4 regions of the Variovorax sp. 160MFSha2.1 genome follow, and region 1 is predicted to be linked to each of the others. Evidence: predicted binding sites of a transcription regulator. Region 1 holds the regulator's gene; each other region holds the start of a gene.
The links. Region 1 encodes sigma-54, which starts transcription at its own class of promoters, with help from an activator protein. Its sites were predicted from a motif close to TGGCANGNAANCTGCTTT; they were not measured.
Positions count from the first base shown of each region.

Region 2: a site for sigma-54 is predicted at 3,079-3,096, ahead of atzF (allophanate hydrolase). Genes of this name have one in related genera too.
Region 3: a site for sigma-54 is predicted at 4,790-4,807, ahead of ABL838_RS02070 (ammonium transporter). Genes of this name have one in related genera too.
Region 4: a site for sigma-54 is predicted at 2,802-2,819, ahead of hmpA (NO-inducible flavohemoprotein). Genes of this name have one in related genera too.

Region 1 covers NZ_CP157624.1:673,571-681,159, forward strand. Annotated here, with positions in the region: gene ABL838_RS02955 (thiol:disulfide interchange protein DsbA/DsbL) at 1-142, shown strand, start outside; gene lptA (lipopolysaccharide transport periplasmic protein LptA) at 296-1,012, shown strand; gene lptB (LPS export ABC transporter ATP-binding protein) at 1,009-1,803, shown strand; gene rpoN (RNA polymerase factor sigma-54) at 1,825-3,438, shown strand; gene ABL838_RS02975 (phospholipase D family protein) at 3,449-5,050, shown strand; partial or broken gene ABL838_RS02980 (LysE family translocator) at 5,052-5,695, opposite strand; gene ABL838_RS02985 (YceI family protein) at 5,715-6,365, opposite strand; gene ABL838_RS02990 (YceI family protein) at 6,424-7,020, opposite strand; gene ABL838_RS02995 (cytochrome b) at 7,035-7,589, opposite strand, start outside.
Region 2 covers NZ_CP157624.1:400,361-407,949, reverse strand. Annotated here, with positions in the region: gene ABL838_RS01770 (ABC transporter permease) at 1-289, opposite strand, end outside; gene ABL838_RS01765 (ABC transporter substrate-binding protein) at 295-1,302, opposite strand; gene atzF (allophanate hydrolase) at 1,317-3,047, opposite strand; gene ABL838_RS01755 (M48 family metallopeptidase) at 3,307-4,170, opposite strand; gene ABL838_RS01750 (AmpG family muropeptide MFS transporter) at 4,230-5,615, shown strand; gene ABL838_RS01745 (beta-ketoacyl-[acyl-carrier-protein] synthase family protein) at 5,778-6,980, shown strand; gene ABL838_RS01740 (beta-ketoacyl synthase chain length factor) at 6,977-7,589, shown strand, end outside.
Region 3 covers NZ_CP157624.1:468,041-475,629, reverse strand. Annotated here, with positions in the region: gene ABL838_RS02095 (RNA recognition motif domain-containing protein) at 1-121, shown strand, start outside; gene ABL838_RS02090 (tripartite tricarboxylate transporter TctB family protein) at 313-801, shown strand; gene ABL838_RS02085 (tripartite tricarboxylate transporter permease) at 815-2,326, shown strand; gene chrA (chromate efflux transporter) at 2,330-3,694, opposite strand; gene ABL838_RS02075 (sulfite exporter TauE/SafE family protein) at 3,715-4,473, opposite strand; gene ABL838_RS02070 (ammonium transporter) at 4,827-6,083, shown strand; gene ABL838_RS02065 (hypothetical protein) at 6,107-6,412, shown strand; gene ABL838_RS02060 (thiamine pyrophosphate-binding protein) at 6,420-7,589, opposite strand, start outside.
Region 4 covers NZ_CP157625.1:372,405-379,993, reverse strand. Annotated here, with positions in the region: gene ABL838_RS33260 (YkgJ family cysteine cluster protein) at 666-992, shown strand; gene norR (nitric oxide reductase transcriptional regulator NorR) at 1,116-2,720, opposite strand; gene hmpA (NO-inducible flavohemoprotein) at 2,852-4,036, shown strand; gene ABL838_RS33245 (ATP-binding protein) at 4,861-6,006, opposite strand; gene ABL838_RS33240 (response regulator) at 6,060-6,749, opposite strand; gene ABL838_RS33235 (ABC transporter transmembrane domain-containing protein) at 7,165-7,589, shown strand, end outside.

The DNA of each region.
Region 1 (7,589 bases):
GCTGACCGACGCCTACAAGGTGGCCGGCGTGCCCGCGATGGCCGTGGCCGGCCGCTGGTACGTGGACGGCGAAACCGCCGGCAACATGACCAAAGTACTTCAGGTCGTGAACTATCTGATCGGTGAAGCGAAGAAGGGCTGAAGCCCGAAAAGCTGAACCGTGCCGCGCCGTTGCGCGGTGTTTCTGGTAGAAAACCAGAAGGAAAGTCAAGCCCGCTTAGGCGGGCTTTTTCACCTGTGCGTGCGGGGCAGAAGCACTCAGCCGCATACAATGCCGAGCAAGTTTCGTGCCTCTATGACATTGCACTCTTACCCCACAACCCCCTTCCTGCGTCGCATCGGCCGCCTGGCCGCCGGCGCGCTGTTGCTGGCAGGCCTCGCCTCGGGAGCGGTGGCCGAAACCGCCGACCGCTCCAAGCCGATGAACATCGAGTCCGACTCGATGCGCTACGACGACCTGAAGCAGACCAGCGTGTTCACCGGCAACGTTTTGGTGACAAAGGGCACGATCATCATCCGTGGCGCACGGCTGGACGTGCGCCAGGACGCCGAGGGCTACCAGTACGGCGTGGTCACGGCGGCGCCGGGCAAGCGGGCCTACTACAAGCAGAAGCGCAACGCGCCCGACGAGTGGATCGAAGGCGAGTCGGAAGTCATCGAGTACGACAGCCGCGCCGACAACGTCAAGTTCATCCGCAACGCCACCATGCGCCGCCTGCTGGGCGCCACGCCGAACGACGAGAGCCAGGGCGCGCTGATCGTCTACGACCAGAGCAACGACACCTACACCGTCAACGGTTCCACCGTGCCGCCGAACACTGCCGTGAACGCCTCGGCCCCGGGCGGACGCGTCAGGACCATCCTCACCCCCAAGGCCGCCACCGCGCCGGCCGCAGGCGCCTCGGCCCCGGCCGGCGGTGCGAAGGCGCCGGCTCCGGCGCCCACCCCTGCACCCGGCAAGGGCCTGCGCCAGAGCACCACGCTCAGTGACCAGGGAGACACGCGCAAGTGATCGAATCCGCAGGAACTCAGGACGCCAACGGCGCACCGGGCAGCCGCCTGGTCGCGCGCGGCCTGAAGAAGAGCTATGGCAGCCGCACGGTCGTGAAGGACGTCTCGCTCGACGTGCAGAAGGGCGAAGTCGTCGGGCTGCTCGGCCCGAACGGCGCCGGCAAGACCACCTCGTTCTACATGATCGTGGGGCTGGTGCGCGCCGATGCCGGAGACATCACCATCGACGGCGAGCCCATCGCCCACATGCCGATTCACCGCCGCGCCCGCATGGGCCTGAGCTACCTGCCGCAGGAAGCCTCCATCTTCCGCAAGCTCACGGTCGAGGAAAACGTGCGTGCCGTGCTCGAGCTGCAGAGCGAGCCCGACGCGAACGGCAAGCTGGTGCCGCTGTCGAAGGAGCACATCGAGGAGCGCCTGACCGACCTGCTGGCCGACCTGCGCGTCGACCACCTGCGCGATTCGCCCGCGCTGGCGCTGTCGGGCGGCGAGCGCCGCCGCGTCGAGATCGCGCGCGCGCTGGCCACGCAGCCGCGCTTCATCCTGCTGGACGAGCCCTTCGCCGGCATCGACCCGATCGCGGTGATCGAAATCCAGCGGATCATCAGCTTCCTGAAGGAGCGCGGCATCGGCGTGCTCATCACCGACCACAACGTGCGCGAGACGCTGGGCATCTGCGACCACGCATTCATCATCAGCGACGGGCACGTGCTGGCACAAGGCACGCCTTCGGAGATCGTCGACAACGCCGAGGTACGCAGGGTGTACCTGGGCGAGCACTTCCGCATGTAAGGCGCGGGGGCGGTTTCCATCATGAAGCAAGGGCTGTCCCTTCGCGTTTCGCAGCATCTGGCGCTCACGCCGCAGCTGCAGCAGTCGATCAGGCTGCTGCAGCTCTCCACGCTCGAACTGAGCCAGGAGGTGGAGCAGATGCTCGACGAGAACCCGTTCCTCGAGCGCACCGCGGAAGAAGCCGTGCGCGAAGAGTTCGGGCTCGAGACTGCGGATGCCCCGGTACCGCGCGACGAGGATGGCAATGGCGGCAGCGGCAGTGAAGGCGGCGAAAGCGACTTCGCGCCCACGTCCGGTTCGACCTCCACCACTTCCTCTTCCGAAACGGCTTCCACGGCCGCCGACTCCGACGGCCCCGCCGCCGAGATCTCCGAGCGCGAGCCCGACTGGGAAGGCGACGGCACCGTCGACATGGCGCCCGACGACAGCGAATGGGGCGGCGATGCGCCCGCGCGCCAGAACAACGCAGGCGACGACGAGCGCGCCGATGCCACCGAGCTCGCGCGCAGCCAAGAGTCGCTGCAGTCCTTTTTGCACCGCCAGGCGCTGAGCCTGCGGCTCAACGAGAGCGACAGCGCCGCGCTGCGCTTTCTCATCGAATCGCTCAACGACGACGGCTACCTCGAAGACTCGCTGCCCGCGCTGGCCTCGGGCCTGGCCGGCGACGACAACGACGAGTTCGACGACCTCGTGCACCACTTCCAGGTGGCGCTCGGCCTGCTGCAGAGCCTGGAGCCCGCCGGCGTCGGCGCGCGCGACCTCGGCGAGTGCCTGAGCATCCAGCTGCGCGCCATGGCCAGCGACGACGAGACCGAGGAAGAAGAGCTGGTCCGCAAGACCGCCATCGCCATCTGCAAGCAGCCCATGGAGCTGCTCGCGCGCCGCGACTTCAAGCGCCTGGCCACGCTCACCCGCAGCAGCGAGGAGCTGGTGCGCTCGGCGCTGCAGGTCATCGCGCGGCTGGAGCCCAAGCCGGGCCGCAGCTTCGTCGACGTGGAACGCAACATCATCGTTCCCGACGTCATCGTCACCAAGACCGGGCGCGGCACCAACGTGAAGTTCCGCGTCATGCTCAATCCCGAGGTCATGCCGCGCCTGCGCGTGCACGACATCTACGCCGGCGCGCTCAAGTCGCACAAGGGCGAGGGCAGCCAGGCGCTGTCGCAGCGGCTGCAGGAGGCGCGCTGGTTCATCAAGAACATCCAGCAGCGCTTCGACACCATCCTGCGCGTGAGCAACGCCATCGTCGAGCGGCAGAAGAGCTACTTCGTGCACGGCGAGCTCGCCATGCGCCCGCTGGTGCTGCGCGAGATCGCCGACGAGCTGGGCCTGCACGAGTCCACCATCTCGCGCGTGACCACCGCCAAGTACATGGCCACGCCCTTCGGCACGGTCGAGCTCAAGTACTTCTTCGGCTCGGCGCTGGGCACCGAGACCGGCGGCAACGCGTCGAGCACCGCGGTGCGCGCGCTCATCAAGCAGTTCGTCGGCTCGGAGAGCGTGAAGAAGCCGCTGTCGGACAGCCAGATCTCCGAGATGCTGAAGGAGCAGGGCATCGAGTGCGCGCGCCGCACCGTCGCCAAGTACCGCGAAGCATTGCGCATCGCCCCCGCCAACCTGCGCAAGGCACTCTAGAAAGAAGCCGATGAGCCGTGGCCTGATGTCGCGCGCCGGGCATTGGGTCTTCGCCATGGTGGCAGTGCTGCTGTTCGCCGGCTGCGCCACCCTGCCCGACGAGGCCCCGCGCCCGCCCACCAGGACCATCGCCGTCTCGGCCGACACCGCCCTGGGCAAGATCGCGCTGGCCTCGCAGCCCGACCCCGACCTCAGCGGCTTCCGCCTGATGCCCGGCGGCGACTTCGCCTTCGACACCCGCATCCAGCTCGCGCGCCGCGCCCAGCGCACGCTCGACGTGCAGTACTACCAGATCGAGAACGACGAGACCGGCCGCTACCTGCTGCGCACCCTGCGCGACGCCGCCCAGCGCGGCGTGCGCGTGCGGCTGCTGATGGACGACCTCTACACCTCCGGCGAGGACGAGCTGCTGCTGGGCCTCGCCGCCACGCCCAACGTGGAGCTGCGCCTGTTCAACCCCTTCCCGGCCGGCCGCGGCAGCCTGCTGAAGCGCTTCACCGCCTCGCTCTTCGACTTCAGCCGCGTCAACCGCCGCATGCACAACAAGCTGTTCATCGCCGACGGCGCGATGGCGGTGGCGGGCGGGCGCAACATCGGCAACCAGTACTTCAGGCGCACCTCGGGCGAGAACTTCATCGACCTCGACACCTTCGTCACCGGCGCGCTGGTTCCCCGGCTGGGCAGCCTGTTCGACCAGTACTGGAACAGCATCTACGTGCGGCCGATCCAGTCCGTGGTGACCAGCGACCTGCCGCGCGAGGAGTTGCAGAAGCGCTTCGAGCTGGCCACCGGCCCCGACACCACGCCCCCGCCGCCGAAGCCCGCGCCCAACGACCTGCTGGGCTACAGCCCGATGGCCGAAGACCTGGATGCCGGCAAGCTCGGCCTGATCTGGACCACCGCCGAGGCTTATGCCGATTCGCCCGAGCGCGTGATCGGCAAGACCGCTTCCTACGGCGGCGTGCCGCTGCTGGACGTGGACAGCGTGCGCTACAACGTGGTCGAGCAGATGCGCCGCGCGCGTTCTGAAGTGACCATCGTCTCGCCCTACCTGATCCCGGGCGCTTCGGGGCTGGAGGTGATGCGCGAGATCCGCGGCCGCAACGTGAAGATCAGCGTGGTCACCAACTCGCTGGCAGCCACCGACGAGCCGCTGGTGCACACCGCCTACCGCCGCTACCGGCCCGACATGCTCAAGCTCGGCGCCGATCTCTACGAGCTGAGCACCAAGCGCACCCGCAGCAGCGTGCGGCTGGGCCTCTTCGGCACCTCGGTGGGCCGGCTGCACGCCAAGTCGGCGGTGATCGACCAGCGCATTCTTTTCGTCGGCTCGATGAATTTCGACCCGCGCTCGGAAACGCACAACACCGAGATCGGCCTTTTCATCCGCAGCCCCGAGATGGCGCAGCAGGCGTTGAAGCTCATCGATGTGCTCAAGCAGCAGGGCGCCTACAGGCTGCGCTTCGCCGAGGGCAGCGACCAGTCGCGCATCGAATGGGTCAGCGACGACGCCGGCAAGATCACCGTGCTGACCGAGGAGCCCGACTCCGGCTTCTGGGACCGGACCATGCTTGAGATCCTGGCGCCGCTGACGCCGGAGAGCCTGCTCTAGGTCAGGTGCCGCGCACGGCCGACCACACGAGCCGCAGCCCCAGCAGCCCCATCACGCCGCCCGCCGCGCGGTCGATCCAGACCTTGTAGCGCAGGTAGGCCGAGCGCGGCGCCGCCGAGGACAGTGCCAGCGCCACGATCGAATACCAGCCCGTCTCGATGCAGAAGATGACCGCCGGCACCGCCAGCGCCAGCACCAGTGGCACCTCGCGCGGCAGGAAGGCCGCGAAGATGCTCGCGTAGACCACGGCCGTCTTCGGGTTGCTCACCTGCGTGGCAAGGCCCAGCAGGAAAGTGCGCTTGCCCCGGCCCTGCGGGCGCTGCGAGGCATCGGCCTCCTGCGCCACGGCCAGCGGCTGCCGCGCGCCGCGCCAGATGCGGAAGCCCAGGTACAGAGGTACGCGCCGCCCAACCCCTTGATCGCCAGGTACAGCGCCGGCACCGCGAGGAACGCTGCCTGCAGCCCCGCCAGCGCCGCGATCGCGAAGACCAGCCCGCCCGCGCCCATGCCCAGCGCGGCCGCCAGGCCGTCGGCGCGCGAAGTCACGGCCGTGCGCGCCACCATCACGAAGCTGGGGCCGGGGCTCATCGCGCCCACGGTCATGGCGCCGGCGATGCCGAGCAGGGCTAGGGTGGTGTCGATCATGGCGTTGCCTTCGGTGTCGTCACTGCACGTTGACCGCTTCGACCTGCACCAGCAGCCGCACCTTGTTCTCGAAGCCGAAGTTCAGGCCCCAGGTGATGCCCCAGTCGCTGCGTTCCACGGTGGTCTCGAAGTCGCCGCCGCACACCTGGCGGTTGATCAGCGGGCTCAGGTAGCAGTTGAAGCGCACGGCCTTCAGCGTCACGGGGCGGGTCTGACCCATCAGCGTGAGCTTGCCGGGCACGTCGACCACCTTGTCGCCGGAGATGTCGATGCGGTCGGCCACGAAGCGGCCGGTCGGAAACTCGGCCACGTTGAAGAAGTCCTTGCTCTGCACGTGGCGGTTGAGCAGGTCGACGCCGGTGTTGATGGAGCTGATGTCCATCGTGATGTCGACCTTGCCGCTGGCGCCGGTGCCGTCGATCTGCACTGAGCCGTCCTTGGTGCTGAAGCGGCCGCGGTTGGTGGTGGTGCCGTAGTGGCCCATCTCGTACATCACGAAGGTGTGGGTCGGGTCGATCACGTAGTTGGCGTTCTTGGCCGGCCCGCCCGCGGGCTTGGCGGCCACGGCCGGCGCGAATTCCGATGGCAGTTGCTGTTGTTGCTGCGCCGAGGCGCTGCCGGTGAATGCGGCGGCCGACAGGGCCGCGGCGAGAAGAAGAAGCTTTTTCATGGCGTTGGCTGCATGGAGCATGAAAGAGAAAACCGGGTAGGAAAGCGGGGGAGGCGGCTCACGGCGCGGCGAGCCCTGCCAGCGTGAACTTGAAGCGCACCTGCACATCGTTGCCGACCACCGAGGTGTCGGTCCATTCTCCTTCGCCCACCTTGTAGTCGAGCCGCTGGATCGTAAAGCTTCCGGAGGCCACCGAGTAGTTGCCGCCGCCGGCTGCCGCCGCGATGCTGACGGGCACCGTCACCTGCTTCGTCGTGCCCTTGATGGTGAGCTTGCCTGCCATCTCGAATTTGCCCTCGCCCAGCGCCTTGATGGCGCCCGACTGGAAGCTGGCCTGCGGAAAGTGCGCGGCGTCGAACCATGGCTGCTTGGGCAGTTCGGCATCGCTCATCGGCACGCCGAAGCCGGCGCTGGCCGTGTCGATCTGCAGCGCGACGCTGCCGCCCTCGGGCTTCTTCGGATCGAAGGCCACCTGCGCGTCGAACTTCTTGAAGCTGCCTTCCACCGGCACGCCCATCTGCTTGGTGACGAACACGATCTGGCTCCTGTCGGCGACGAGCTTCGTGGCGGATGCCGCCGAGGGCCCGGCGACGGCCGGCAGCGCCGCGGCAAGAACCAGCAGCGTTGGGGGAAGACGGAAAAGTAGGGAACTCATGATCCGGCAGATTCCTAGCGTGGCCCGGGCCACATGCGTTTGAGCAGACCGTCGCGGTCGATCCAGTGGTGCTTGAGTGCCGCCGCCACGTGCAGCAGCGTGATGCCCGCCAGCGCGAAGGCGCAGTTGCGGTGCAGCGGCTGCAGCACCGCTTCGGCGAAATCATGGTCGGCGGACACGAAGTCGGGCAGCGCCAGCATGCCGAACCACGAGACCGGCATGCCCATGGCCGAACTGTAGGCCCAGCCGGACAGCGGCACCGCGAAGAACAGCAGGTACATCAGCGTGTGGCTGACGCGCGAGCCCGCCACCTGCAGGCCCGAGGTGCCCTGGGGCAGAGCCGGCGGGCGGTGCCCCAGCCGCCACAGCAGCCGCAGCGCCGACAGCGCGAGGATGGTCACGCCCGCCCATTTGTGCCAGTTGTAGACCTTCAGCCGCAGCGGGGAGAAGGGCAGCCCCGTCATGTAGAGCCCCACGCCGAAGGAGCCGACGATCAGCACCGCGAGCAGCCAGTGCAGCGCGATGGCGAACGGGTCGTAGCGCAGGCCGCGCGAGCCGGCGGCGAGAGG
Region 2 (7,589 bases), 270 kb from region 1:
CCGCCGCGATGACGAAGGCCTGCACGGTGCGCCAAACGGTCATGGCGAAGTCGGTGAGCAGCGGGCCGCCGGCCAGGCCTGTGATGAGCGCCGCGACGGTGTCGGCCGGCGTGGGCAGCAGGATCGGCTTGATGAAGCCCAGCCGCACCGCCAGGTCCCACACGATGAACAGCACCACCGGTCCGATGAAGGGCAGCAGGCGGTCGCGCAGCGGCAGCTTCGGCGCGGCGGTGGCCGCGCTGGCCGGCGGGGTCCACGGCGCGGCCGTGGTCGAGCTTGCTTCGGCCATGGTCTTCAGGCCTTGTAGAGCAGCGTGTCCACCGCGACCTTCTTCTCGAAGATGCCTTTCTCGGTGAACAGGTCGTAGAACTTCTGGAAGTACGCGACGTCGCTGGGCTTGAACTCGTTGTAGAGCATGTACGACGCGAGCGGCACCTCGGCGGTGAGCTTGCCTTCGATGGCGGTGTAGCCCTTCATGAACTGGCGTGCCTCGTCGGGCTTGCTGCGCACCAGCTCCACGCCGCGTGCGTAGGCGGCTATGTACTTCTTCGCGACCTCGGGGTTCTTCCTGATGAAGTCGCTGGTGAGGCTGGCCGCGCCGCCGTGCCACGGCGCCATCGGGTCGCCGAGGATGTACCTGGCCACCACGCCGGCCTCGACGACGCGCGTGGTGCCGTTCATGCGGCCCACGGTGCCGGTGGGCTCCAGCGTGTAGCAGGCGTCGACCTGGCCCGCGACCAGCGCAGCCACGTGCTGGCCGATGGGCAGCTCGCTCACGGTCGCGCCCTTGGCGCCCGCGCGCTCCAGCATGGTCTTGCACAGCGTGACGTTCTGGATGCCGGGGCCCGATGCGACCTTCTTGCCGGCCAGCTCGGCCACCGACTTGACGGGGCTGTCCTTGGCGACGATGAATTCGTCGAGCACGTACTTCGCGTTGCTCGGGTTGGTGCAGAAGATCTTGAACAGCCCGGGCTGCGCGATCTCGCCGATCGCGAGATTGGCGGAGCCCGTGCCGTTGGCGCTGCCGTCGCAGCGGCCCGCGAGCATGCCTTCCATCACCTGCTGCGCGCCGGCGAACTTCAGCGGCTCCACGTCCAGGCCGGCCTCCTTGAAGTAGCCCTTGTCGACCGCCGCGAAGAACGGCAGGCCGGCAGCCACCGGCCAGAAGCCGATGCGCAGCTTCGCAGCCGCGCCCTGCGCGCGCACGATGGCGGGCGCGGCCAGCACTGCCATGCCCGCGGCGCCGGCCTGCAGCAGCTGGCGTCGCCGGCGTGCGGCGGGAGGGTGTTGTTGGATGCTCATCGGAACTCCTCTGATCAGTTGGAACTCGGGGTGGCGCGGCTCGCGACGTATGCGCGCCAGCCGCCGTGATGGCTCACGTCCTGCGCGCCGTCCAGCGCGTGGCCTTCGCAGATGAAGCCCTTCACCCAGCTGCCGTCGGCCAGCTCCACGCTGCCGAGGCCCAGCGGTGGCGGGATCAGCGCGAGGAAGCTGCCGACCTGCGCGAGCGGCACGGCCCACACTTCGAGCGCGATGGCTGCGCCCTCCTCGCCTTCGGCCACGCGACGCAGCCCGGGCTTGGGCGGCACGGTGCCCGGCAGCGCGTGCAGCCTGTAGGCGGGCGAGGTGGTGGTGGAGCTCACCAGGGTCGCGCCGCGCTCGGTCAGTTGGCTGTTGAGCGGCATGCCCGAGAGATGCGCACCGACGACGGCGATCGGCAAGGTGCCGGCACCCGCCGCCGCGAGCCCCGGAATCGCACGCGGCGGCGGCAGAGGCTCGCCTGTCGCGCCCTGCGCAAGGCCGGTGGCGTGGTGGAAGCGCTGGCCCAGTTCGGCGAGTGCGAGATCGCTGCCGCAGGGGCCGATCAGCGTGATGCCGAAAGGCAGGCCGTCCGCGCGCAAGCTGCTGGGCACCGAGAGCGCGGCGTAGTCGAGCAGGTTGACGAAGTTGGTGTAGGCGCCGAGGTTGCGGTTGAGCGCGACCGGATCGGCGCGCATCTGCTCGCGGGTGTAGTGCGTGGGCGCGGTGGGCACGAGCAGCAGGTCGATGTCGCGCCACATCGGCTCGACCTTCTGCGCGATGGCGCGCAGCCTGGTCTGTGCGTCGAACACGTCGGCCGCGCTGTAGCCCTGTCCGCTCGCGAGGATGCCGCGCACGGGCTCGACGACGTCGTCGGCATGCGCGTCGAAGAACTCGCGCACCGCGGCGTAGCGCTCGGCGACGAGTGCGCTTTCGTAGAGCATGGCGGCCGCTTCCGCGAGCGGCGCGTAGGCGATGGTGACGGGCGTGCCGCCCATGGCGAGCAGCCGCGCGACCGCATCGCCGAAGGCCTGCTCGGCGGCGGCGTCGCCGAAGAAGCTCAGCCGGTCGGGCACGCCGAAGCGGAAGCGCGCGGGCAGCGGCTCGCGGCGCAAGTCGATCTCGCGGGAGTACGGATCGCGCGCGTCGTGGCCGGCGGCTGCGAGCAGCACGTCGACCGCGGTGGCGACGGTGCGCGCGAAGATGGAGACGCAGTCGGCGCTCTGCGCGGCGGGCACCACGCCGAAGGCGCTCAGCAGGCCGCGCGAAGGCTTCAGGCCGACGATGTTGTTGAGCCCGGCCGGCACGCGGCCGGAGCCGGCGGTGTCGGTGCCCAGGGCGAAGTCGGCCTCGCCGATGGCCACCACACAGGCCGAGCCCGAACTGGAGCCGCCCGATACATAGCGCGCGTCGAAAGCGTTGGGCACCTCGCCATAAGGAGAGCGGGTGCCGTTCAGGCCACAGGCGAACTGGTCGAGATTGGTCTTGCCGGCCAGCAATGCACCGGCTTCGAGCAGGCGCTGCACCACGGTCGCGTGCACCTCGGGCAGGCGCTCGAAGGCCGGGCAGGCGGCGGTGGTGGGCACGCCGGCCACGTCGATGTTGTCCTTGACAGCGAAGCGCAGGCCCGCGAGCGGCAAGGCGAAATCCAGCGCCACGGCGGCGTGCGTGTGTGCCACAGGCGAGGCGAACCTGGCGATCCAGGCCGCTTCTGGCGTTCCGCTTTTCGGGTTTTCTTCGTGCACCATCTTCAGGCATCCAAACATGTGTACAAGTTGAGATGCAAGCGGCATGCCAGCGCAAGCGCACCGTGGCGCAGATCGGAATCGTGCGGGGATTGGCCCGCTCCCCTCGGGCTTTGGGCTCCCTCCCCCGGGCTTGGCTCCCTCTCCCCTGGGGGAGAGGGTTGGGGTGAGGGCAGGTGCGGAAGATGAAGCGCGACTCTTATCTAGAGGCCGTAGCCCTCACCCCCGCCCTCTCCCCACGGGGGAGAGGGAGTCATGCAAGTCAGCTCTTCCTTGCGTCGCGGTAGAGCTTCTCGACCTTCGGCAGGTTCGCTTCGAGCTTCGAGATGCGGTCCGGACCGCTCGGGTGCGTCGAGAGGAAGCTCAGGCCGCCCTGATTCCTGGACGCCGTGGCCATCTTCTGCCACAGCGAGACCGACGCCTTCGGGTCATAGCCCGCCCGCGCCGCCAGTTCGAGCCCGACGAGATCGGCCTCTGTCTCGTCGCTGCGGCTGAACTTGAGCGTGATGAGCTGCGTGCCGGCGCGCGCGGCCAGGTCGCCTACCTGCCCCCAGCCGAGCAGCTGCGCACCGATGGAGAGCGCGGCGCCCGTGCCCGCGCTCTTGGCCAGGCGGGCGCGTGCATGCTCGCGCAGGGCGTGGGCCATCTCGTGGCCCATCACCATCGCGACCTCGTCGTCGGTGAGCTTGAGCTGGTCGAGGATGCCGGTGAAGAAGGCGATCTTGCCGCCGGGCATGCAGAACGCGTTGATCTGCTTGCTGCCGATCAGGTTGACCTCCCACTTCCAGTCTCGGGCGCGCGAATTCCACGGCATCGCGAACGGAATGAGCCGCCTGGCGATGGCCCGCAGGCGCTGCAGCTGCGGATTGCTCTCGCCCGCGAGCGCCCCCTTGGCGCGTGCCTGCTCGAGCAGCTGGCCGTACTGCTGCACGCCGGCCGTCTCGATCTGCTCGACCGGCACGATGTTCCGGGCCACCGAGGCCTTGCCCACGTCGACCTGCGCCAGGGCCGGCTTCGCGAGAACCGCGCCGGCCGCCGCGAGCAGGAAGGCTCGCCGCGGATGCCACGCGGAAGCTGCGGAGGGGGCGGGAAAGTCGGTGAAGGGGCGATCGCATCGTGTGCACATAGGAGCGGGATGATAGGAACAAATGAAGACAAGAAGCCCGGGAACCCGGGCCGTCGCTCATGGACAATCCAGGGCACATGTCCGCCTCGCCCGCAGAAACCCCCACGCCCACCTCACCGCCCTGGCGCGACGCGCTGAAGGTCTACCTGGAGCCCGCCACCCTGCGCATGCTGGCGCTGGGCTTCTCGGCCGGGCTGCCGCTGCTGCTGGTGCTGGGCACGCTGAGCTTCCGCTTGCGCGAAGCGGGCATCGACCGCACCACCATCGGCTATTTGAGCTGGGTCGGGCTGGCCTACGGCTTCAAGTGGGTCTGGGCGCCGCTGGTCGACCGGCTGCCGCTGCCGCCGCTCACCACCTTGCTGGGACGCCGCCGCGGCTGGCTGCTGCTGGCGCAGTGCATGGTCATCGCCGGGCTGGCGGGCATGGCGGTCAACGATCCGCGCCACGGGCTCACACCGCTGGTGTGGTGCGCGCTGCTGGTGGCCTTCGGCTCGGCCACGCAGGACATCGCGCTCGACGCCTTCCGCATCGAATCGGCCGAGGCACGCAAGCAGGCCGCGCTGGCCGCCGCCTACCAGACAGGCTACCGGCTCGCGATGATCTGGGCCGGCGCCGGCGTGCTGTGGGTCGCGGCCTGGGCCGAAGTGGCGCCCGCTGCAGCGGCCACGGGCGCGGCGGCCTATCAGAACGGCGCCTGGAAGACGGCCTACCTGGTCATGGCGGCATCGATGGCCATCGGCGTGGTCACGGTGCTGCTTTCGCCCGAGCCGGTGCCGGGCGCCATGCCCAAGGCCCGGACCGCCGCCGAATGGCTGCGCAACGTGCTGATCGAGCCCTTCGCCGATTTCATACGCCGCTACAAATGGCAGGCGGTGCTGATCCTCTCGCTGATCGCCATCTACCGCATCAGCGACGTGGTGATGGGCATCATGGCCAACCCGTTCTACGTGGACATGGGCTTCACCAAGGACCAGGTGGCCTCGGTCAGCAAGATCTACGGCGTGATCATGACGCTGGCGGGCGCCTTCGTCGGCGGCGTGCTGTCGATGCGCCTGGGCGTGATGCGCGTGCTGATGCTCGGCGCCGTGCTCAGCGCCGCCAGCAACCTGCTCTTCGCCTGGCTGGCCACGCGCGGGCACGACCTGACTGCGCTGATCGCGGTGGTCTCGGCCGACAACCTGGCCGGCGGCATCGCCTCGGCGGCGTTCATCGCCTACCTGTCGAGCCTCACCAACATCAGCTACTCGGCCACGCAGTACGCCCTTTTCAGCTCGCTGATGCTGCTGCTGCCGAAGTTCCTGGCCGGCTACTCGGGTGCCTTCGTCGACGCCTACGGCTACAGCAGCTTCTTCGTCGGCACCGCCCTGCTGGGCGCGCCGGTGCTGTTGCTGGTGGCGCTGGCCTCGCGGCTGACGGCGACCACAAGCCCACAGGGCCGTCAATAGGGCCTGGGCCTTATAGGAAACGGCCGACGGTGCGCGGGCCGCGCAACTGGTAGGCTGTGCCGGTATACATTCGTTTCTTTCAATTTTCTTTTCCCGCCGCGCGCTTCGCTTCCTGCCGGCGTCCATCGTCCGCCTGACCGACAGCCCAACACCTACAAGATCGTGCCGTCCCGAATTTCTCCTCTTCAGATAAGTGCCTACACGGCCACCAGCGCCGTCGGTGTCGGCAAGGAAGCGCTGGCCGACGCGCTCGCGCAGTCGCGCAGCGGGCTGCGCGCCAACGATTTCGGCGACGCGCCGCTGCCCACCTGGATCGGCCGCGTCGAAGGCGTCGAGGAGGTCCGGCTCCCCGAATCGCTCGCGCAGTGGGACTGCCGCAACAACCGGCTGGCCTGGATGGGCCTGCAGGCCGACGGCTTCATCGATGCCGTTGCCGCGGCGCGCGAGAAATACGGCGCATCGCGCATCGCGCTGGTGCTGGGCACCTCCACCGCGAGCATCGGCGAGACCGAGCTGGCCTACACGCAGCTCGACGCGCAGGGCATGTTCCCGCCCGGACAGCGCCGCCCCGAGGTGCACACACCGCATTCGCTGGCCATGTTCGCGCAGCAGCTGCTGGGCATCAGCGGACCCAGCGAAACGATTTCCACCGCCTGCTCGTCCAGCGCGAAGGTGTTCGCCTCGGCCGAGCGGCTCATTCGCCTGGGCCTGGCCGACGCGGCCGTGGTCGGCGGGGCCGACACGCTGTGCGGCAGCGTGCTGTTCGGCTTCAACTCGCTCGAACTTGTATCGAGCGAGCCGTGCCGGCCCTTCGACGCCGCGCGCAAGGGCATCAGCCTGGGCGAGGCCGCGGGTTTCGCGCTGGTCGAGCGCGTGCAGACCGGTGCCGATGCCGCGCCGCTGCACCTGCTGGGCTACGGCGAAGCCAGTGACGCGCACCACATGTCGACGCCCCACCCCGAGGGCCTGGGCGCCGAGCGCGCGCTCGACGAGGCGCTGGCGCGCGCCGGGCTCGCACCCGAGGCGATCGACTACATCAACATGCACGGCACCGCGAGCCAGAAGAACGACGAGGTCGAGGGCGCGCTGGTGGCGCGCCGCTTCCCGGCACGCACGCATGCCAGTTCGACCAAGGGCTTCATGGGCCACACGCTGGGCGCGGCGGGCATCGTCGAGGCGGTCATCAGCCTGCTGGCGATCGAGCGCGGCCTGATGCCGGGCACGGTCAACACGCACACGCTGGACGAGGGCTTCGGCCCGCAGATCCGGCTGGAGCCCGCGCGCGGCGAAGTGCGCTATGCGCTGAGCAACTCCTTCGGCTTCGGCGGCAACAACTGCTCCCTCGTTTTCGGCAAGGCGGCATGAACGACATGAACCAGGCCGCTTCCAAGCCCCCCACCCTCTACATCGAAGGCCCCGCCTTCTGGACTCCCACGCTGCCCGGCTGGGACGCCGCCCGTGCCGCCTTCCGCGGCGAAGGCGCGCTGGCCGATCCGCCCGCCAAGCGGCCCTCGCCGCAGGTGCTGGCCCCTGCCGAGCGCCGCCGCGCGCCCGACACCGTGGCGCTGGCGCTCGAAGTGGCCGCTGCCGCCCTTGCCGGCTCGGGCCGCAACGCGGCTGACGTGCCCTGCGTGTTCACGTCGGCGCACGGCGACCTGTCGATCAACGACTACATGTGCAGCACGCTCGCGAGCGACCCGAAAGGGCTGTCGCCCACCAAGTTCCACAACTCGGTGCACAACGCGGCCGTGGGCTACTGGACCATCGGCACCGGCTGCATGGCGGCAAGCAACGCGGTCTCGGCCTACGAGCACAGCTTCGGCTCGGGCCTGCTGGAGGCGGCCGTGCAGTCCGCCTGCGACCAGGAGCCCGTGCTGCTGGTGGGCTACGACACCCCCACCCTCGGCGCGCTGACTTCCGTCACCGACAGCCGCGGCCTGCTTGCGGTGGCGCTGGTGATCGCAAGCGAACCCG
Region 3 (7,589 bases), 210 kb from region 1:
CCGCAGCGGTGGCGGTGGCTACGGCGGCGACCGCGGTGGCTACGGTGGCGACCGCAGCGGTGGCGGCGGCTACGGTGGCGGCGGTGGCGGCTACGGCGGCGGCGGCCGCGGCGGCTACTGAGTCGAACCCCCTCCAGGGCCCTCGGGCCTCTGAATGAAAAAGCTCCTCCGGGAGCTTTTTTCGTTTCCGGGACACCCCGGCCCCGGGGAGAACCCTTGCCATGCGGTACGCATTTGTTCGTACCGCACCGGTCAGCCAACGGTCAGGCGCGCAGATCGACCCTCGTTTCCCCAATACAAGAGGAGCGAGACATGCGGATAAAGAGCCAGGCGGACTTCTTTTCGGGAGTCATGTTCACCACCGTGGGAGGCGCCTTCGCCATCGGCGCAACCACCTACACCATCGGCGACGGCGCGCGCATGGGGCCGGGCTACTTCCCGCTCATGCTGGGCATCCTGCTGGCGGTGCTGGGCGCGATCATCATGTTCCAGGCGATGGTGGTCGAGACCACCGACGGCGACCCGATCGGCAAGTGGGCCTGGAAGCCGCTGGCCTTCGTGCTCGGCGCCAACCTCGCCTTCGGCGTGCTGCTGGGCGGCCTGCCCAGCATCGGGCTGCCGGCCATGGGCATGATCATCGCGATCTACGCGCTCACCATCATCTCCAGCATGGCGGGCGAGCACTTCAGGCTGCGCGACGTGCTGATCCTCGCGACCATCCTGGCGGCCGGCAGCTACGTGGCGTTCATCTGGGCGCTGAAGCTGCAGATCCAGGTCTGGCCCACCTTCATCGCAGGTTGAGGAGCACACCGCCATGGAACTCTTCAACAACCTCGCGACCGGCTTCGGCGTCGCGTTCACTTTCACCAACCTGCTGTACTGCCTGATCGGCTGCATCCTGGGCACGCTGATCGGCGTGCTCCCGGGCATCGGCCCCGTCGCGACCATCGCGATGCTGCTGCCGGCCACCTATGCGCTGCCGCCCGTGTCGGCGCTGATCATGCTGGCCGGCATCTACTACGGCGCCCAGTACGGGGGCTCCACCACCGCCATCCTGGTGAACCTGCCGGGAGAGTCCTCGTCGGTGGTCACCTGCATCGACGGCTACCAGATGGCAAGGCAGGGCCGCGCGGGCCCGGCACTCGCCGCCGCCGGCCTGGGCTCGTTCTTCGCGGGCTGCGTGGGCACGCTGATCCTGGCCGCCTTCGCGCCGCCTCTGACCGAACTGGCCTTCAAGTTCGGCCCTGCCGAGTACTTCTCGCTGATGGTGCTGGGCCTGATCGGCGCGGTGGTGCTGGCTTCGGGCTCGCTGCTGAAGGCGGTGGCGATGATCGTGCTGGGCCTGCTGCTGGGCATCGTGGGCACCGACGTCAACTCGGGCGTGGCGCGCTACAGCTTCGACATTCCGGAGCTCACCGACGGCATCGGCTTCGTGGTCATCGCCATGGGCGTGTTCGGCTACGGCGAGATCATCGGCAACCTCTCGCAGCCCGACGACGAGCGCGAGGTGTTCACGCACAAGGTCAAGGGCCTGTGGCCCACCAAGGACGACTTCAAGCGCATGCTGCCCGCGGTGCTGCGCGGCACGGCCCTCGGCTCGGCCCTGGGCATCCTGCCGGGCGGTGGCGCGCTGCTGGCCTCCTTCGCCTCCTACGCGCTGGAGAAAAAGATCCGCATGCGCCCCGGCGAAGTGGCCTTCGGCAAGGGCAACATCCGCGGCGTGGCATCGCCGGAGTCGGCCAACAACGCCGGCGCGCAGACCTCCTTCATCCCGCTGCTGACGCTTGGCATTCCGCCCAACGCGGTGATGGCGCTGATGGTGGGCGCGATGACCATCCACAACATCCAGCCGGGACCGCAGGTGATGACCAGCAACCCGGAGCTCTTCTGGGGCCTGATCGCCTCCATGTGGATCGGCAACGCGATGCTGATCATCCTGAACCTGCCGCTGATCGGCATGTGGATCAAGCTGCTGACGGTGCCCTACAAGTTCCTGTTCCCGGCCATCGTGCTGTTCTGCGCGATCGGCGTGTACTCGACCAACAACAACACCTTCGACGTGTGGATGGTGGCGGCCTTCGGCTTCATCGGCTACCTCTTCATCAAGCTGCGCACCGAGCCCGCGCCGCTGCTGCTGGGCTTCATCCTGGGGCCGATGATGGAAGAGAACCTGCGCCGGGCGCTGCTGCTGTCGCGCGGGGCGTGGAGCGTATTCGTCACGCGGCCGCTGTCGGCGGGGCTCCTGATCGCTGCTGTCCTGCTGCTGGGCATCGTGCTTCTCCCGGCCATCAAGGCCAAGCGCGAAGAGGCGTTTGTAGAGGATTGAGCCTCAGCGCACGAGCAAAGGCAGCAGCAACAGCTGCCACGCGAGCCCCAGCAGGGCCGAGGCGAGCACCACCGGGATCACACCGGCCTTGAAGCGGAACAGCGCCACGGCGGCGATCAGCCCGATCGCCGCCGATGCCGCGTCGAAGCCTCCCCCGGCTCCCTTCGGCCACAGCACGTGCCAGGCGAAGAACACCGCCAGGTTGACGATCACGCCCACCACCGCTGCCGTGATGGCCGTGAGCGGCGCGGTGAGCTTCAGGTTGCCGTGCGTCGACTCGATGAAGGGACCGCCCAGCAGGATGAAGAGGAACGACGGCAGGAAGGTGAAGAAGCTCACCACCGTCGCCGCCACCGCGCCCGCAGTGAAAAGCGAACCGGTGCCGAACAGCGCCTGGTTCCAGCCGCCGACGAAGCCCACGAAGGACACCACCATGATCAGCGGCCCCGGCGTGGTCTCGCCCAGCGCGAGGCCGTCGATCATCTGCGTGGCGCCGAGCCAGCCGTAGTGGTCGACGGCGCCCTGGAACACGTAGGGCAGCACCGCATAGGCGCCGCCGAAGGTCAGCAGCGCGGCCTTGGTGAAGAACCAGCCCATCTGCGTGAGCGTGCCGTGCCAGCCGTACAGCGCCGTGAGCGCGCCCATGGCGCCCAGCCACAGCGCGAGGAACACGCCCAGCACGCGCCAGAAGCGGCCCCAGCCGAAGCGCGCGTGCGCGGGCGTGGGGGTGTCGTCGTCGATGAGCGCCGGGCCGGCGGAAGCCACCGCCGCGCCATGCCCGCCGCCGGGCGCGAAGCGCTCCGGCGCCACCCGGCTGCCGAAATAGCCGATGGCTGCGGCCGCCAGCACGATCAGCGGAAAGGGCACGCTCAGCGCGAAGATCGCCGCGAAGGCCGCCGCCGCGATCGCCCACAGCCATGCGTTCTTCAGCACCCGCGAGCCGATGCGCCAGGCCGCGAACAGCACGATGGCCGTCACGGCAGGCTTCACGCCGTACAGCAGCCCCGCCACCGCCGGCACCTGCCCGTAGGCCATGTAGACCCACGACAGCGCGATCAGGATGAAGAGCGAGGGCAGCACGAACAGCGCCCCCGCCGCGATGCCGCCCCAGGTGCGATGCATGAGCCAGCCGATGTAGGTGGCGAGCTGCTGGGCCTCGGGGCCGGGCAGCAGCATGCAGTAGTTGAGGGCGTGGAGGAATCGCTTCTCCGAGATCCAGCGCCTGCGCTCCACCAGCTCCTGGTGCATCAGCGCGATCTGCCCGGCCGGCCCGCCGAAGCTGATGAAGCCCAGCTTGAGCCAGTAGCCGAAGGCCTGCCAGAAGCTGACGGGAACGGGCCGCTCGACGGGATCTTGGGGAGAGGACATCGGGCGACTTTCGTGTTGCGCTATTTCAGGAATGCGTCGTAGGCGGTCTTCAGTATCAGCGCGCTCACCACCACGATGAACACCACCCGCACGAAGCCCGCGCCGTGCTTCAGTGCAACCCGCGTGCCCAGCACGCTGCCGGCCACGTTGGCCACAGCCATCACCAGCCCGTAGTGCCACCAGACGTGGCCCTTGGCCGCCAGCAAAATCAGCGCGGCGGCGTTGGTCAGCGTGTTGATGATCTTGGCCGAAGCCGAGGCGTTGAGGAAGTCGTAGCCCATCCAGCGCACGAAGAGGAACACCAGGAAGCTGCCCGCACCCGGCCCGAAGAAGCCGTCGTACAGCCCGATCGACAGGCCGATGGTGCAGGCCGCCAGCGTCTCCGCCCTGCCCGAGAAGCGCGGCGCGTGCATGCGGCCCATGTCCTTGCGCGCCAGCGTGTACAGCAGCACGCCCAGCAGGATGAGCGGCAGCGCCTTGCGCAGGAAGTCGCCCGGAAACATGGTGACGCCCCAGGCGCCCAGCATCGAGCCGGCAAAGCCGAGCAGCGCGGCCGGCCACAGCGCGCCCCAGCGCATCTGCACCCGCTGGCTGAACTGGGCCGCGGCGGCGGCCGTGCCCCAGATGGACGCGCTCTTGTTGGTGCCCAGCAGGGTCGCGGGCGGTGCGCCCGGGAACACGGCGAACAGCGCAGGCACCAGGATCAGGCCGCCTCCGCCCACGATCGAATCGACAAAACCCGCGAGCGCAGAGGCGCCCGTGACCACCAGCATTTCCATAGGGCCCGGATTGTCTCACCCCGGTGCTATCGAAAAAGTAGCTGGAATGGCCGATGCCCAAGCCCCGCACAAATAAAAAAGGCGCCGACCAGCGGCGCCTTTCAAGCTTGGACAGGCATCTCGTACGGAGCCTTTGAAGAATTTTTATTGTTGCTTGGGGGTTTGTCTCCTCGGACCCTCGGCACACGAGCAGGGCCCGTTCGCGAGTGCGCAGACTTTAGGGGCACGCACCGCCTCAGTGCATAGGGAATTACCCGCTTTGCCTTACGCGGGAAGCCCGATTTGCAAACCAAAGTGTTTCTGATAGTTAACGACGTGGCACGACTTGTGCACGGGGCGCCTGAGTCCACCACATGAAGAAGAAAGCGACCATGGCCCTGGCACCGCAAGCCTCCATCAACGCGGCAGACACCGCATGGATGATGACCTCGACCGCGCTGGTGCTGCTGATGACGCTGCCCGGCATCGCTCTCTTCTACGCGGGCATGGTGCGCCGCAAGAACGTGCTGGCCACCATGGCCGCGGTGGTGGCGATCGCCTCGACGGTCTCGCTGACCTGGTTCGCGGTGGGCTATTCGCTGGCTTTCACCGAGGGCTGGCCCTGGCTCGGCGGCTCCGGGCGCTTCTGGTTCTCGGGCTTCGACTACCTGAAGGAGGCCGGCCAGCTCGCGGTGAGCCACGTGGCGCCCAACGTGCCCGAGTCGGTCTACGCGATGTTCCAGCTGACCTTCGCGATCATCACCACGGCGCTGGTGCTCGGCGCCTTCGTCGAGCGCATGCGCTTCTCGGCGATCCTTTGGTTCGCGCTGCTGTGGAGCGTGCTGGTCTACGCACCCGTCGCGCACTGGGTGTGGGAGCCGGGCGGCTGGCTCGCGCAGATGGGCGCGCTCGACTTCGCGGGCGGCTCGGTGGTGCACGTCAACGCCGGCATCGCCGGGCTCGTGTGCGCCTACGCCCTCGGCTCGCGCAAGGGCTACGGCCGCGAGGCCTTCGAGCCCTACAACCTGGCTTTCACCATGACCGGCGCCGGCCTGCTGTGGGTGGGCTGGTTCGGCTTCAATGCCGGCTCGGCGGTGGCGGCCGACGGGCGCGCGGGGCTGGCGATGCTGGTCACGCACATCGCGGCGGCTGCCGGCGCCATGAGCTGGATGCTCGGCGAATGGATCGTGCGGCGCAGCCCCTCGCTGCTGGGCCTGTGCTCGGGCCTCGTGGCCGGGCTGGTGGCCATCACGCCGGCGGCCGGCTTCGTCACGCCGCCGGCCGCGCTGGCCATCGGCGCCATCGCGGGGCTGGCCTGCTATTGGGGCGCCACCGGCCTGAAGCACCTGCTGGGGGCGGACGACTCGCTCGACGTGTTCGGCGTGCACGGCATCGGCGGCATCGTGGGTGCGCTGCTGACGGGCGTGTTCGCCGACGCACGCATCTCGGGCGCCACCGGCGACGTGCTGACGCAGGCGATCGCGGTCGGCAGCGTGGCCATCTTCAGTGCGACGGGCACGGCCGTGGTGCTGTTCCTGGTGCACGTCATCGTCGGCCTGCGCGTCGATGCCGACAGCGAGCAGCTGGGCCTCGATCTTGCACAGCACAGGGAACATCTCGGGAGCAGTTGACCCACCGCCGGAGGAAACAAGCCATGTCCCCATCCATGTCAGAAAGCGAACGCATCGCCCTCGCCGCCCGCCTCCACGTGGCGCTGCGGCGAAAGCACGGCCGCGTGACCGACACCGAATGGATGGCGACCAATGCCGAGTACGCCGCCGAGATCGTGCGCATGACGCGCGCGCACGCCGCCGACACCAAGGACGAGGAGCTCTACCTGCTCGCCACCCGCCTGGAGCAGGCGATGGAACCGCTGGCACGCGCCGCGCGCCTGGCGGCGCGCCAGCCCGACGGCCAGCCGCCCACGCCCCCACCGCGGTACGTAGGCGGCCTGCGCTGAGGCTTGCTCAGCCCTCCAGCGCAGCCTTGCGAATCGACTGCAGCGTGCTGCCCGGCGTGATGGCCTCCGGGTCCAGCAGGCAGTGCAGGATCGCCGGCTTGCCGCTGGCGCGCGCACGGGCCAGCGCGGGGCCGAACTCTTCGGTGCTCTCGACGCGCTCGCCGTGCCCGCCGAACACCTCCGCGTAACCACGGAAGTCCGGGTTCTTCAGCTGCGTGGCGCTGATGCGGCCGGGGTAGTGCTTTTCCTGGTGCATGCGGATGGTGCCGTACATGGCGTTGTCCAGCAGCACCACGATGATCGGCAGGCCGTACTGCACGGCGGTGGCGAATTCCTGGCCGTGCATCATGAAGTCGCCGTCGCCCGCGAACACCACCACCTCGCGCTGCGGCCACAGGCGCTTGGCGCCGACGCCGGCCGGCAGGCCGTAGCCCATGGAGCCGCTGGTGGGAGCGAGCTGGCTCGCGTACGCGCGGAACGGCCAGAAGCGGTGCACCCAGGTGGCGAAGTTGCCCGCGCCGTTGCAGAAGATGGTGTCGGCCGGCAGCACCTCGCGCAGGTGCTGCATGACCTCGCCCATCTGCAGCGCGCCCGGAATGCGGATCGGCGACGGGTCGCTCCAGCGCAGGAAGTCTTGGCGAGCGGTCTTCGTTTCCGCCGCCCAGGCCGGAACCTGCGCGGGGCGCAGCGTGGAAACGGCTTCGGCGAATGCCTGCGGCGTGGCATGGATGCCCAGCGCCGGGCGATACAGCTTGCCCAGCTCGTCGGCGTCGGCATGCACGTGCACCAGCGCCTGCTTCGGCTGCGGGATGGACAGCAGCTCATAGCCCTGCGACGGCACCTCCGACAGGCGCCCGCCGGCCAGCAGGATGAGATCGGCGTTGCGAATGCGCTCCAGCATCTTCGGATTGACGCCCAGCCCGAGGTCGCCCGCGTAGCAGGGATGCTCGGCCGACATCAGCATCTGGCGGCGGAACGAGCAGTACACGGGCAGCGAGAAGGCCGCGGCGAAATCCGCGAACTGGCGCGACGCCTTCTCCGACCAGCGGCTGCCGCCCAAGACGACCACCGGCCGCTGCGCCTGCGACAGCCGCTGCTGCAGCTCGGCGAGCTGCGCCGCGCCGGGGTGGGTTTCGGTAACGGCGTACGGCTTCGCGTCGGCCACCGTCGCGGCCTC
Region 4 (7,589 bases), on a different replicon from region 1:
GAAGACGAGCCGTCGACCCAGGCCCTTCGGCCGCTTCGTCTTGCGTCTGTGGCCGTTCATGCGTCGCGAGCGATGCGTCGAGAAACCGCCCGCCGCATGGACAGCGCAGAGGTATGCCGTCTTTGGCTTCAGCGCGGTCGACAAAGCACCCAGACTTGAATGCTGGAGGACCGATTGGAAGATCGGCCCGTTGCCTCGGTCACGGCAGGAATCTAGCGCCTGCGCCTGCGACAGTGCTCAGCGACGGGACTTCTGAGGCTTTCAGCGCTGAACGGGGGGGCAAGCAACCCCGACGCAGGTGGTAGGCTAGTCGATCAACAACTTGCGTCGGATCGAATTCATGAGTTTGGCGGCGGGCGCTGCAGCAGTGGACTTGGCTCAGCGGCAGCGCGACCGCCTGCCATTGGCCATGCAGCGTGCACAGGAGAAGCTTGCCTGTCTTGCGCCCTCCGGGGAGGCCACGCCTTTGCTGAAGGCCTCCCAAAAAGCAAAGACGGTGGCACAGCGGATAATCTGGCTGCAGCGAGCTGCTTCGGCCTGGGCTCGACCGATGGAGGCACTCTCAGCTTGCCGAGCAGGGTGCAGTCATTGCTGCCAGATCCCGGTGACGATCTCTCTGATCGAGGCCCGTCTGCTGGGTCGCGCCAGCGGCAAGGGCGCCGAGCGTGCCAAGACGCAGCCTGCGCGTCGCAGACCACGCGCAGGCCGAAAACCTGTCCGAGATGGAACGGCAGTTGCAAACGGGTCCGCTGACGCCTTGCCCGTTTCTTCGTGCAGACCGTTGCACCGTCTACGAGGCTCGCCCGGTGGCATGCCGCACCTTGCTCAACCTGGATGACGACGATCTGCTGTGCCGGCATTCGGGCGGAGGGAGCTCCCAGGTTCCCTATGCCGACGCCACAAAGCTCAAGGCCTTTGCACTGATGGCGCAGGCTGACACGCAATACGCGGATATTCGGGACTTCTTTCCAAGCATGCGGGATGGACTCTAGCCCTCTCCACGGTGCGTGCTTGGGAGGAAGAAACAGACAGGGAAAGCTCGGGATGCGCAGCTGGAATCGGCACCCGGCCCTTTTTGCAAGGCACTGCTTGCTGAACGCAGGCGCGCGGGGCCTTCACAGGTTCGCGCCGGACTGATTGCGGGCGTCCGCATCATCGGCTTGCAGCAGGCCGAGTTTGCGCAGTGTCCGGTGGAAGTTGCTGCGGTCCATCCCAGCTTCACGCGCGGCGTTGGCCAGGTGACCCTGATGCCGCGTCAACATCTCATCGAGCCAGGCTCGCTGGAACGCCAGCGTGGCTTCACGCAATGTGCTGCGCACCGCAACCGCAGGGACCTGGCCCTCTGCCGGTAAGGACACGGCCTTCCTCCTCAGGTCAGCCGGAGCGCCAACTGCGGAGCTCTCCAACGCCAGGTGGCGTGGTTCGATGGCCGTCCAGCGTGCCCCGCGGGGCTGCTCCCTGACGGCCCGCAGTGATGCGCGGCTGATCACATGCTCAAGCTCGCGCACGTTGCCTGGCCAGACGTGCGCCAACAAGGCAGACTTCGACGCCGGCGAGAGCCGTAGATTGCGCGCGCCCAAGCGATGCTGGTTTTCCTCGAGGAAGCCGCCGGCGAGCGCGAGCACATCGCGTCCCCGTTCGCGCAGCGGCGCGACGACCAGCGGATAGACCGAAAGCCGGTGGTAGAGATCCGCGCGAAACCGTCCCTGCGCGATCGCCGCGGGCAAGTCACGGTTGGTGGCCGCAATCACGCGGACGTCGACCTTCAATGTGCGATCGCTCCCAGGGCGCTGCACTTCACCGCTTTGCAGCACGCGCAGCAGCTTGGCTTGCACGCTCAGCGGCAATTCTCCGACCTCGTCCAGAAAGAGCGTGCCACCGTCCGCGATCTCGAACTTGCCATCGCGGTCGTGCATGGCGCCCGTGAACGCGCCGCGCTTGTGGCCGAAGAGCTCGCTGTCCGCCAGCGCCTCGGGCAGTGCTGCACAGTTGACCTGCACGAGCGGCTGCTCGCTGCGACGCGAGCGCGCGTGCAGGCGTTGCGCCACCAGGTCCTTGCCCACGCCCGTCTCGCCCAGCAGCAGCACCGTCAGGTCAGACACGGCGACCGTCTCGATCTCGCTGTAAAGCTGCTTCATGGCCGCGCCGCTGCCCAGCAATTCGCGCGGTGCGCCGCGCCCGGCGCGCAGGGCGTGAGCCACGGCCTGCTCGCGCGCGGCGCGAGCTTCCATCTCGCGGATCGTCTGGACGGCCTCCACGCCCGCTTCCACGAGTGCCACGAGCGCCTCGACCTGGGCCGGGCTCACCGCGTCGAACGTGTGCGGCTCGAGGGCGTCGAGCGTGAGCAAGCCCCATGGGATGCCACGCAGACGCAGCGGTGCGCCCATGCAGTCATGCACCGGCAGGATGCCAGGCTGCCCCACGATCAGGCCATCGTAAGGGTCCGGCAAACCGCAGTCATGGGCGAACCGCAGGCCTCGCGGACTGTCGAGCAGACGCGCAAAACGCGGGTGGGCAGCCACCGGGAACTGGCGTCCGAGTGTCTCGTCGCTCAAGCCGTCCACGGCCATCGGCCGGAGAACATCGCCTTCGAGTTGCAAGAGAGCAGCCGCATCGCATTGAACGAGTCCGCGCGCCGCGGCCAGAAGCGATCGGTATCTGCTCGCTTCAGCCGCCGAAGGCGGAAGGTCATGGGTCAAACTGACATCATTTGTGGTCATAAATACAACTGCTTGAAGTTGTCAATTTGACCATTGCAAAAAATCACCAATGGCGACAGGGACTTGGCTCATGGTTGTCGCTGGCACAGATCGTGAGATGTCGACACCGCCAACATCAATTCGGAAAAGCCATGAACCCGCAAACCATCGCCATCGTCAAGTCCACCGTGCCTGCGCTTCAGGTGCACGGCGAGGCCATTACCCGCCACTTCTACCGCCTCATGCTCGAGGGGCATCCTCAGCTGAAGGCATTCTTCAACGAAGCCCACCAAGCGGCCGGCAGCCAGGCTCGGGCGCTGGCAGGTGCGGTCGTCGCCTATGGAGCACACATCGACCGTCTGGAAGCCATTGGCGATGCGCTGCCGCGCATCATCCAGAAGCATGCGGCACTCGGCGTGCTGCCCGAGCACTACCCCATCGTCGGCAGCTACCTGCTGCGTGCCATCAAGGATGTGCTGGGCGCCGCCGCCGCCGATGAAGTCATTGCCGCCTGGGGCGAGGCCTACGGCGCACTGGCCGACCTGCTGATTGCCGCTGAGGAAAAGGTCTACAGCGCCAACGCAGCACAACCCGGAGGCTGGCGCGGAACGCGCGAGTTCCGCGTCGCGCGTCGCGAGGATGAAAGCGATGTCATCACCTCGTTCTACCTGGAGCCCACCGACGGCGGCGCGCTGCTCGCCTTCTCGCCTGGCCAGTACATCACGCTCGTGCTGGACATCGACGGCCAGCCGGTGCGACGCAACTATTCGCTGTCCGACGCGCCAGGCAAGCCGTGGTACCGCATCAGCGTCAAGAAGGAGGAGGGGGGCCGGGCTTCGAACTGGCTGCACAGCACTGCGACCGTCGGCGCGCGACTGCAGGTCCAGGCGCCGTGCGGCGACTTCGTGCTGCACCCCGCAGGAGAACAAACCCGTCCGCTGGTGCTGGTCACCGGGGGCGTGGGCATCACGCCGGCGATGAGCATGCTGGAATCCATGGCGCACACCGGTCGGCCGGTGCATTTCGTGCATGCGGCCCGTCACGGCGGCGCCCACGCCTTCCGCGCACGCGTGGATGCTCTGGCTGCGACGCATGCGAACGTGAAGCCGCTGTACGTCTACGACACGCCGCGCGCCGCCGACCGGCCACATGCAATCGGCTTCGTGAACCGAGAACTTCTGGCCCGGCTGCTGCCATCCGACCGCGACGTGGACCTGTATTTTCTCGGACCCAAGCCCTTCATGAAGGCCGTCTATGCCGACGGGCTGGCGCTTGGCATACCGAAGCAGCAGTTGCGCTACGAGTTCTTCGGCCCGCTGGAAACGCTCGAGTCCTAGAACACACGCGAGGCTCACGCATCGCCACCCGTCAGGTGGCCCGCGACGGCCGCAGGACGATCCGCAGCGCCCTCGACAGGGCGCTGCCGCCGGAAAGGAAGAACGTTTCAGGAGATCTGGCTGTCAGTGGGGAGGGCGGACGTCGGAACAAGGTCACTGGATCTCGAGCGCGACTGAGACCAGAGCTCGCGGAAAAAGAATTCCAGGGCTCTGTTGAAAACGCTGGATCGAATGCGGACCGACGGTGGACTCGATCATCGCGGACCTGCCGCAGTCCGCGCTCGAGACCCAGACCGTGTCGGGCTCGACAAGCCCCCCTTGGCATCGCAATCGCTGTGCTGGGCGACGCGCACATCAGGGAAGCTGCGCTTGATCACACTCGCCTCCCTGCGCGCCCTGGCAGTCGCGATGATGGAGATCTTGTGCGGCCGCTTGCCCAGGATCCGCGACACGTGGTCCGGGCTGAGCAGCCTGCCAGTCACGATGTAAATGGAACCGGTGACGCGCGCGATCTGGGACAGTCGCACTCCCCAACTGCAAGTGCCCATTGAGATCCTCGCGTCGCCGCAGGAAAAAGCAAACCCGCTGCTGTCGTCACGAAAAACCTTTTCAACTCGCCGCCGAAGAATTCAGCTCGCAAGGAAACCCTCACCTTCGACCACGGCTATGCCGAATCGCTTTCACCGCTCAGCGCACGGTGCAAATCGCACACCGAGCCGAGGTCTTGAGCACGGGCGGGCGGAGTCCCCCCGTCACGCGAGATTGCGCTGGAAGCGGTGCTGCAAGAAATCACGCGCCGCCTGTTCACGCTTCCGACCGTATCGTTAGGCCACCAACGTGCCTGAATCCATCGCCGCTCCCGTGTACGGCAAACAGATGCGCACTTCTGCGCCGCCACCGGCGCGTGCTGAAGCGCTCGCGTGGCCGCCATGGGCCCTGCAGATCGCCTGCACGACCGACAGGCCCAGGCCGGTTCCGCCGGCGTGTCGCGAGCGAGACTGCTCGCTGCGCCAGAAGCGCTCGAAGAAGCGCGAGAAGTCCTCGTCATCGGATGAAACACCTGTGCCCCGGTCGCGAACGATCAGTTCAACGCCCAGGTCTCGCTCCACAAGGTCAATCTCCACGATGCCACCGTCACCTGCGTAGCGCACCGCGTTGTCGATGAGGGCCGACAGAGCCTGACCGAGCCGCGTCCTGTCTGCGCGCAGCGTCTGCCCGGCCTCGACATGGTTGACGGCCCGCACGCTGCGCGCCTGCAAGGCGGGGCTGGCCCAATGGATTCTTTCGTCGACGAATTGCCGCGCGGCGAACTCGCTGATCTCCAGATGCAGTCGACCACCCTGCGCAAGCGAAAGAACCTGCAGGTCACCGATGATGCGCTGGATCTGCTCCAGCTGATCCAGAACCGTGGCGATCTGGCCCTCTTCGTACGGGAACACCCGATCCAGAATGCCCTGCAGTCGTCCCATCGCCGCAGTCAAGGGCGTGCGAAGTTCATGCGCGATGGCCGCACTCGAATCGTGGAGCTCCCTGTCGTACGCCTCCAAGCGCTGCGCCATCTTGTTGAAGTGCATCGCGAGGCGCTGGAGTTCAGCAGGCGCCGCTTCGAGCACCGGTGCCCGGGCCGAGAAGCGTCCCGTCGCCACCGACTCTGCGGCCGCGACCACGTGCGAGACCGGTCGAACGATACGGCGCGCCAGAATCAGGCCGAACGCCACCACAAAGGGAACGATGGCCAGGCTCAACAGCGCCTGCACGATCAGATCCTCGGTATCGGACGGCGGCGCGAAAATCTCACCGTACATGGCATAGATTTCCTGCAACCGCTTTGCGTTCTTTTCCGGCTCAATCTCAAGACGCCGCATCTCTGCGGCCACCGCGGGCGGCAGTTTGGACTCAGCCTTTGCTTCCAGGTAGTTGTAGCGCCCCCACATCCCGGCTTGCACCGCTGCGGTCGCGGCAATGGCCAAGACAACCATCCGCCAAGTGAGCCACGCCCAAAGTGATCGACGCGAGCGCATCGCTACGAACCGCCCAGGCGATAGCCAACGCCTCGCACAGCGAGGGGGATGCCCGTGACACCGCGCTCCTCCAGCTTGCGCCGCAGGTTGTGCACGTGCGTGTCGACCACCCGTTCGAGCGCATCGCTTTCGGGCAGGCAGGCTTGCAGCAGCTCGAACCGAGTGAAGGCCTTGCGCGGATGCCGCATCATGGTCGACAGCAGCTTGAATTCGGTGATCGTCAATTCAAGCGGATTGGCATCACCGTCGACGTGCACCGTCACGGCATCGAGATCGAGTTCGAGCGCCCCATGAGAAAGCCGGGACTTCGCAGCGAACGACGAAGCCCGCGAACGCCGAAGAACCACCTGCACGCGTGCGACGACCTCCTTCGGGTTGAAGGGCTTGACCACATAGTCGTCCGCACCGTAGCGCAGCGCGCCGAGCTTTTCGGCTTCGTCATTGATGGCCGTCACCATGATGACCGGGACATCGCTCGTGCGGCGCATGGCGGCCAGGACCTCACTGCCACTCAGTCGCGGCAACATGTAGTCCAGCAGCACCAGCGCCGGCTGCCACTGCCCGAACATCCGCAGCGCCTCCTCACCATCACGGCTGTGCGCCGTTTGGAACCCTTCACGCTGCAGGTAGGCAGAAAGCACCTCGGCAATCTGCGGGTCGTCTTCAACAATCAGGATACGTTCGTCGGCCATAAGGGATTCAATGTGCGCCGCCGCTGAAGGGCAATGGCGCCCCGACCTGGGCGGAACAGGGTGCCCGCGGCGGGTGCGCATTATGCGGCGCCTTCATTCGATTTCGGCCTCCTAAACACCGCCTTCTTGTCATGGGAATCCGCATCGCGCAACGACCATTCGGCACGGCGCGGATCTTGATCAAATCTTGGCAATTCGTTGAGCGATCCTTCATGCGACAACAAAAGAATGAGGAGGGGATCCACGCCAAGCACCACAGCATCAGGCGCTCGCTGAACACAACCTCCCAGCCTCCCACCGACACCATTCCAGTTGCAGCGAGCCTGTGCCATCCGCGATCGTGCACTGGACGCCGCCATCTCTGAATGCATCGCTTTTGAACACACACTCGACCTTCTCTGCTGAAACTCGGCGCTTGCTCAGGCCCTTCGCCTACGTGATCGTCCTGGCGACGCTGTTGGGATGCGTGAGTGGCATGGCCACCGCGTTGCTGCTGGAGCAGATCAACAGTGCCATGCATGGCAACGCGGCCATCGAGCGCTCCGCTGCGGTGGGATTGGCTGCGTTGGGGCTGTTCTCGGTCGGCGGGCACGCATTGGCGGGCATCGTCAACAGCTTCACAGGGCAAAGGGTCGTCGCAGCGCTGCGCAAGGATGTCTCGCTCCGAATCCTGCACACGCCTGTCGCCTCAATCGAGCGCATGAAGAGCCACCGGCTGCAGGCGATCCTCAACGAGGACATCAACACCATCAGCACATTCACTTCGGAGTTCGCGGGCCATGCGGCGGCGTTTGCGGTCACCGCTGGCTGTGCGATCTACTTGCTGAAGCTCTCTCCCGT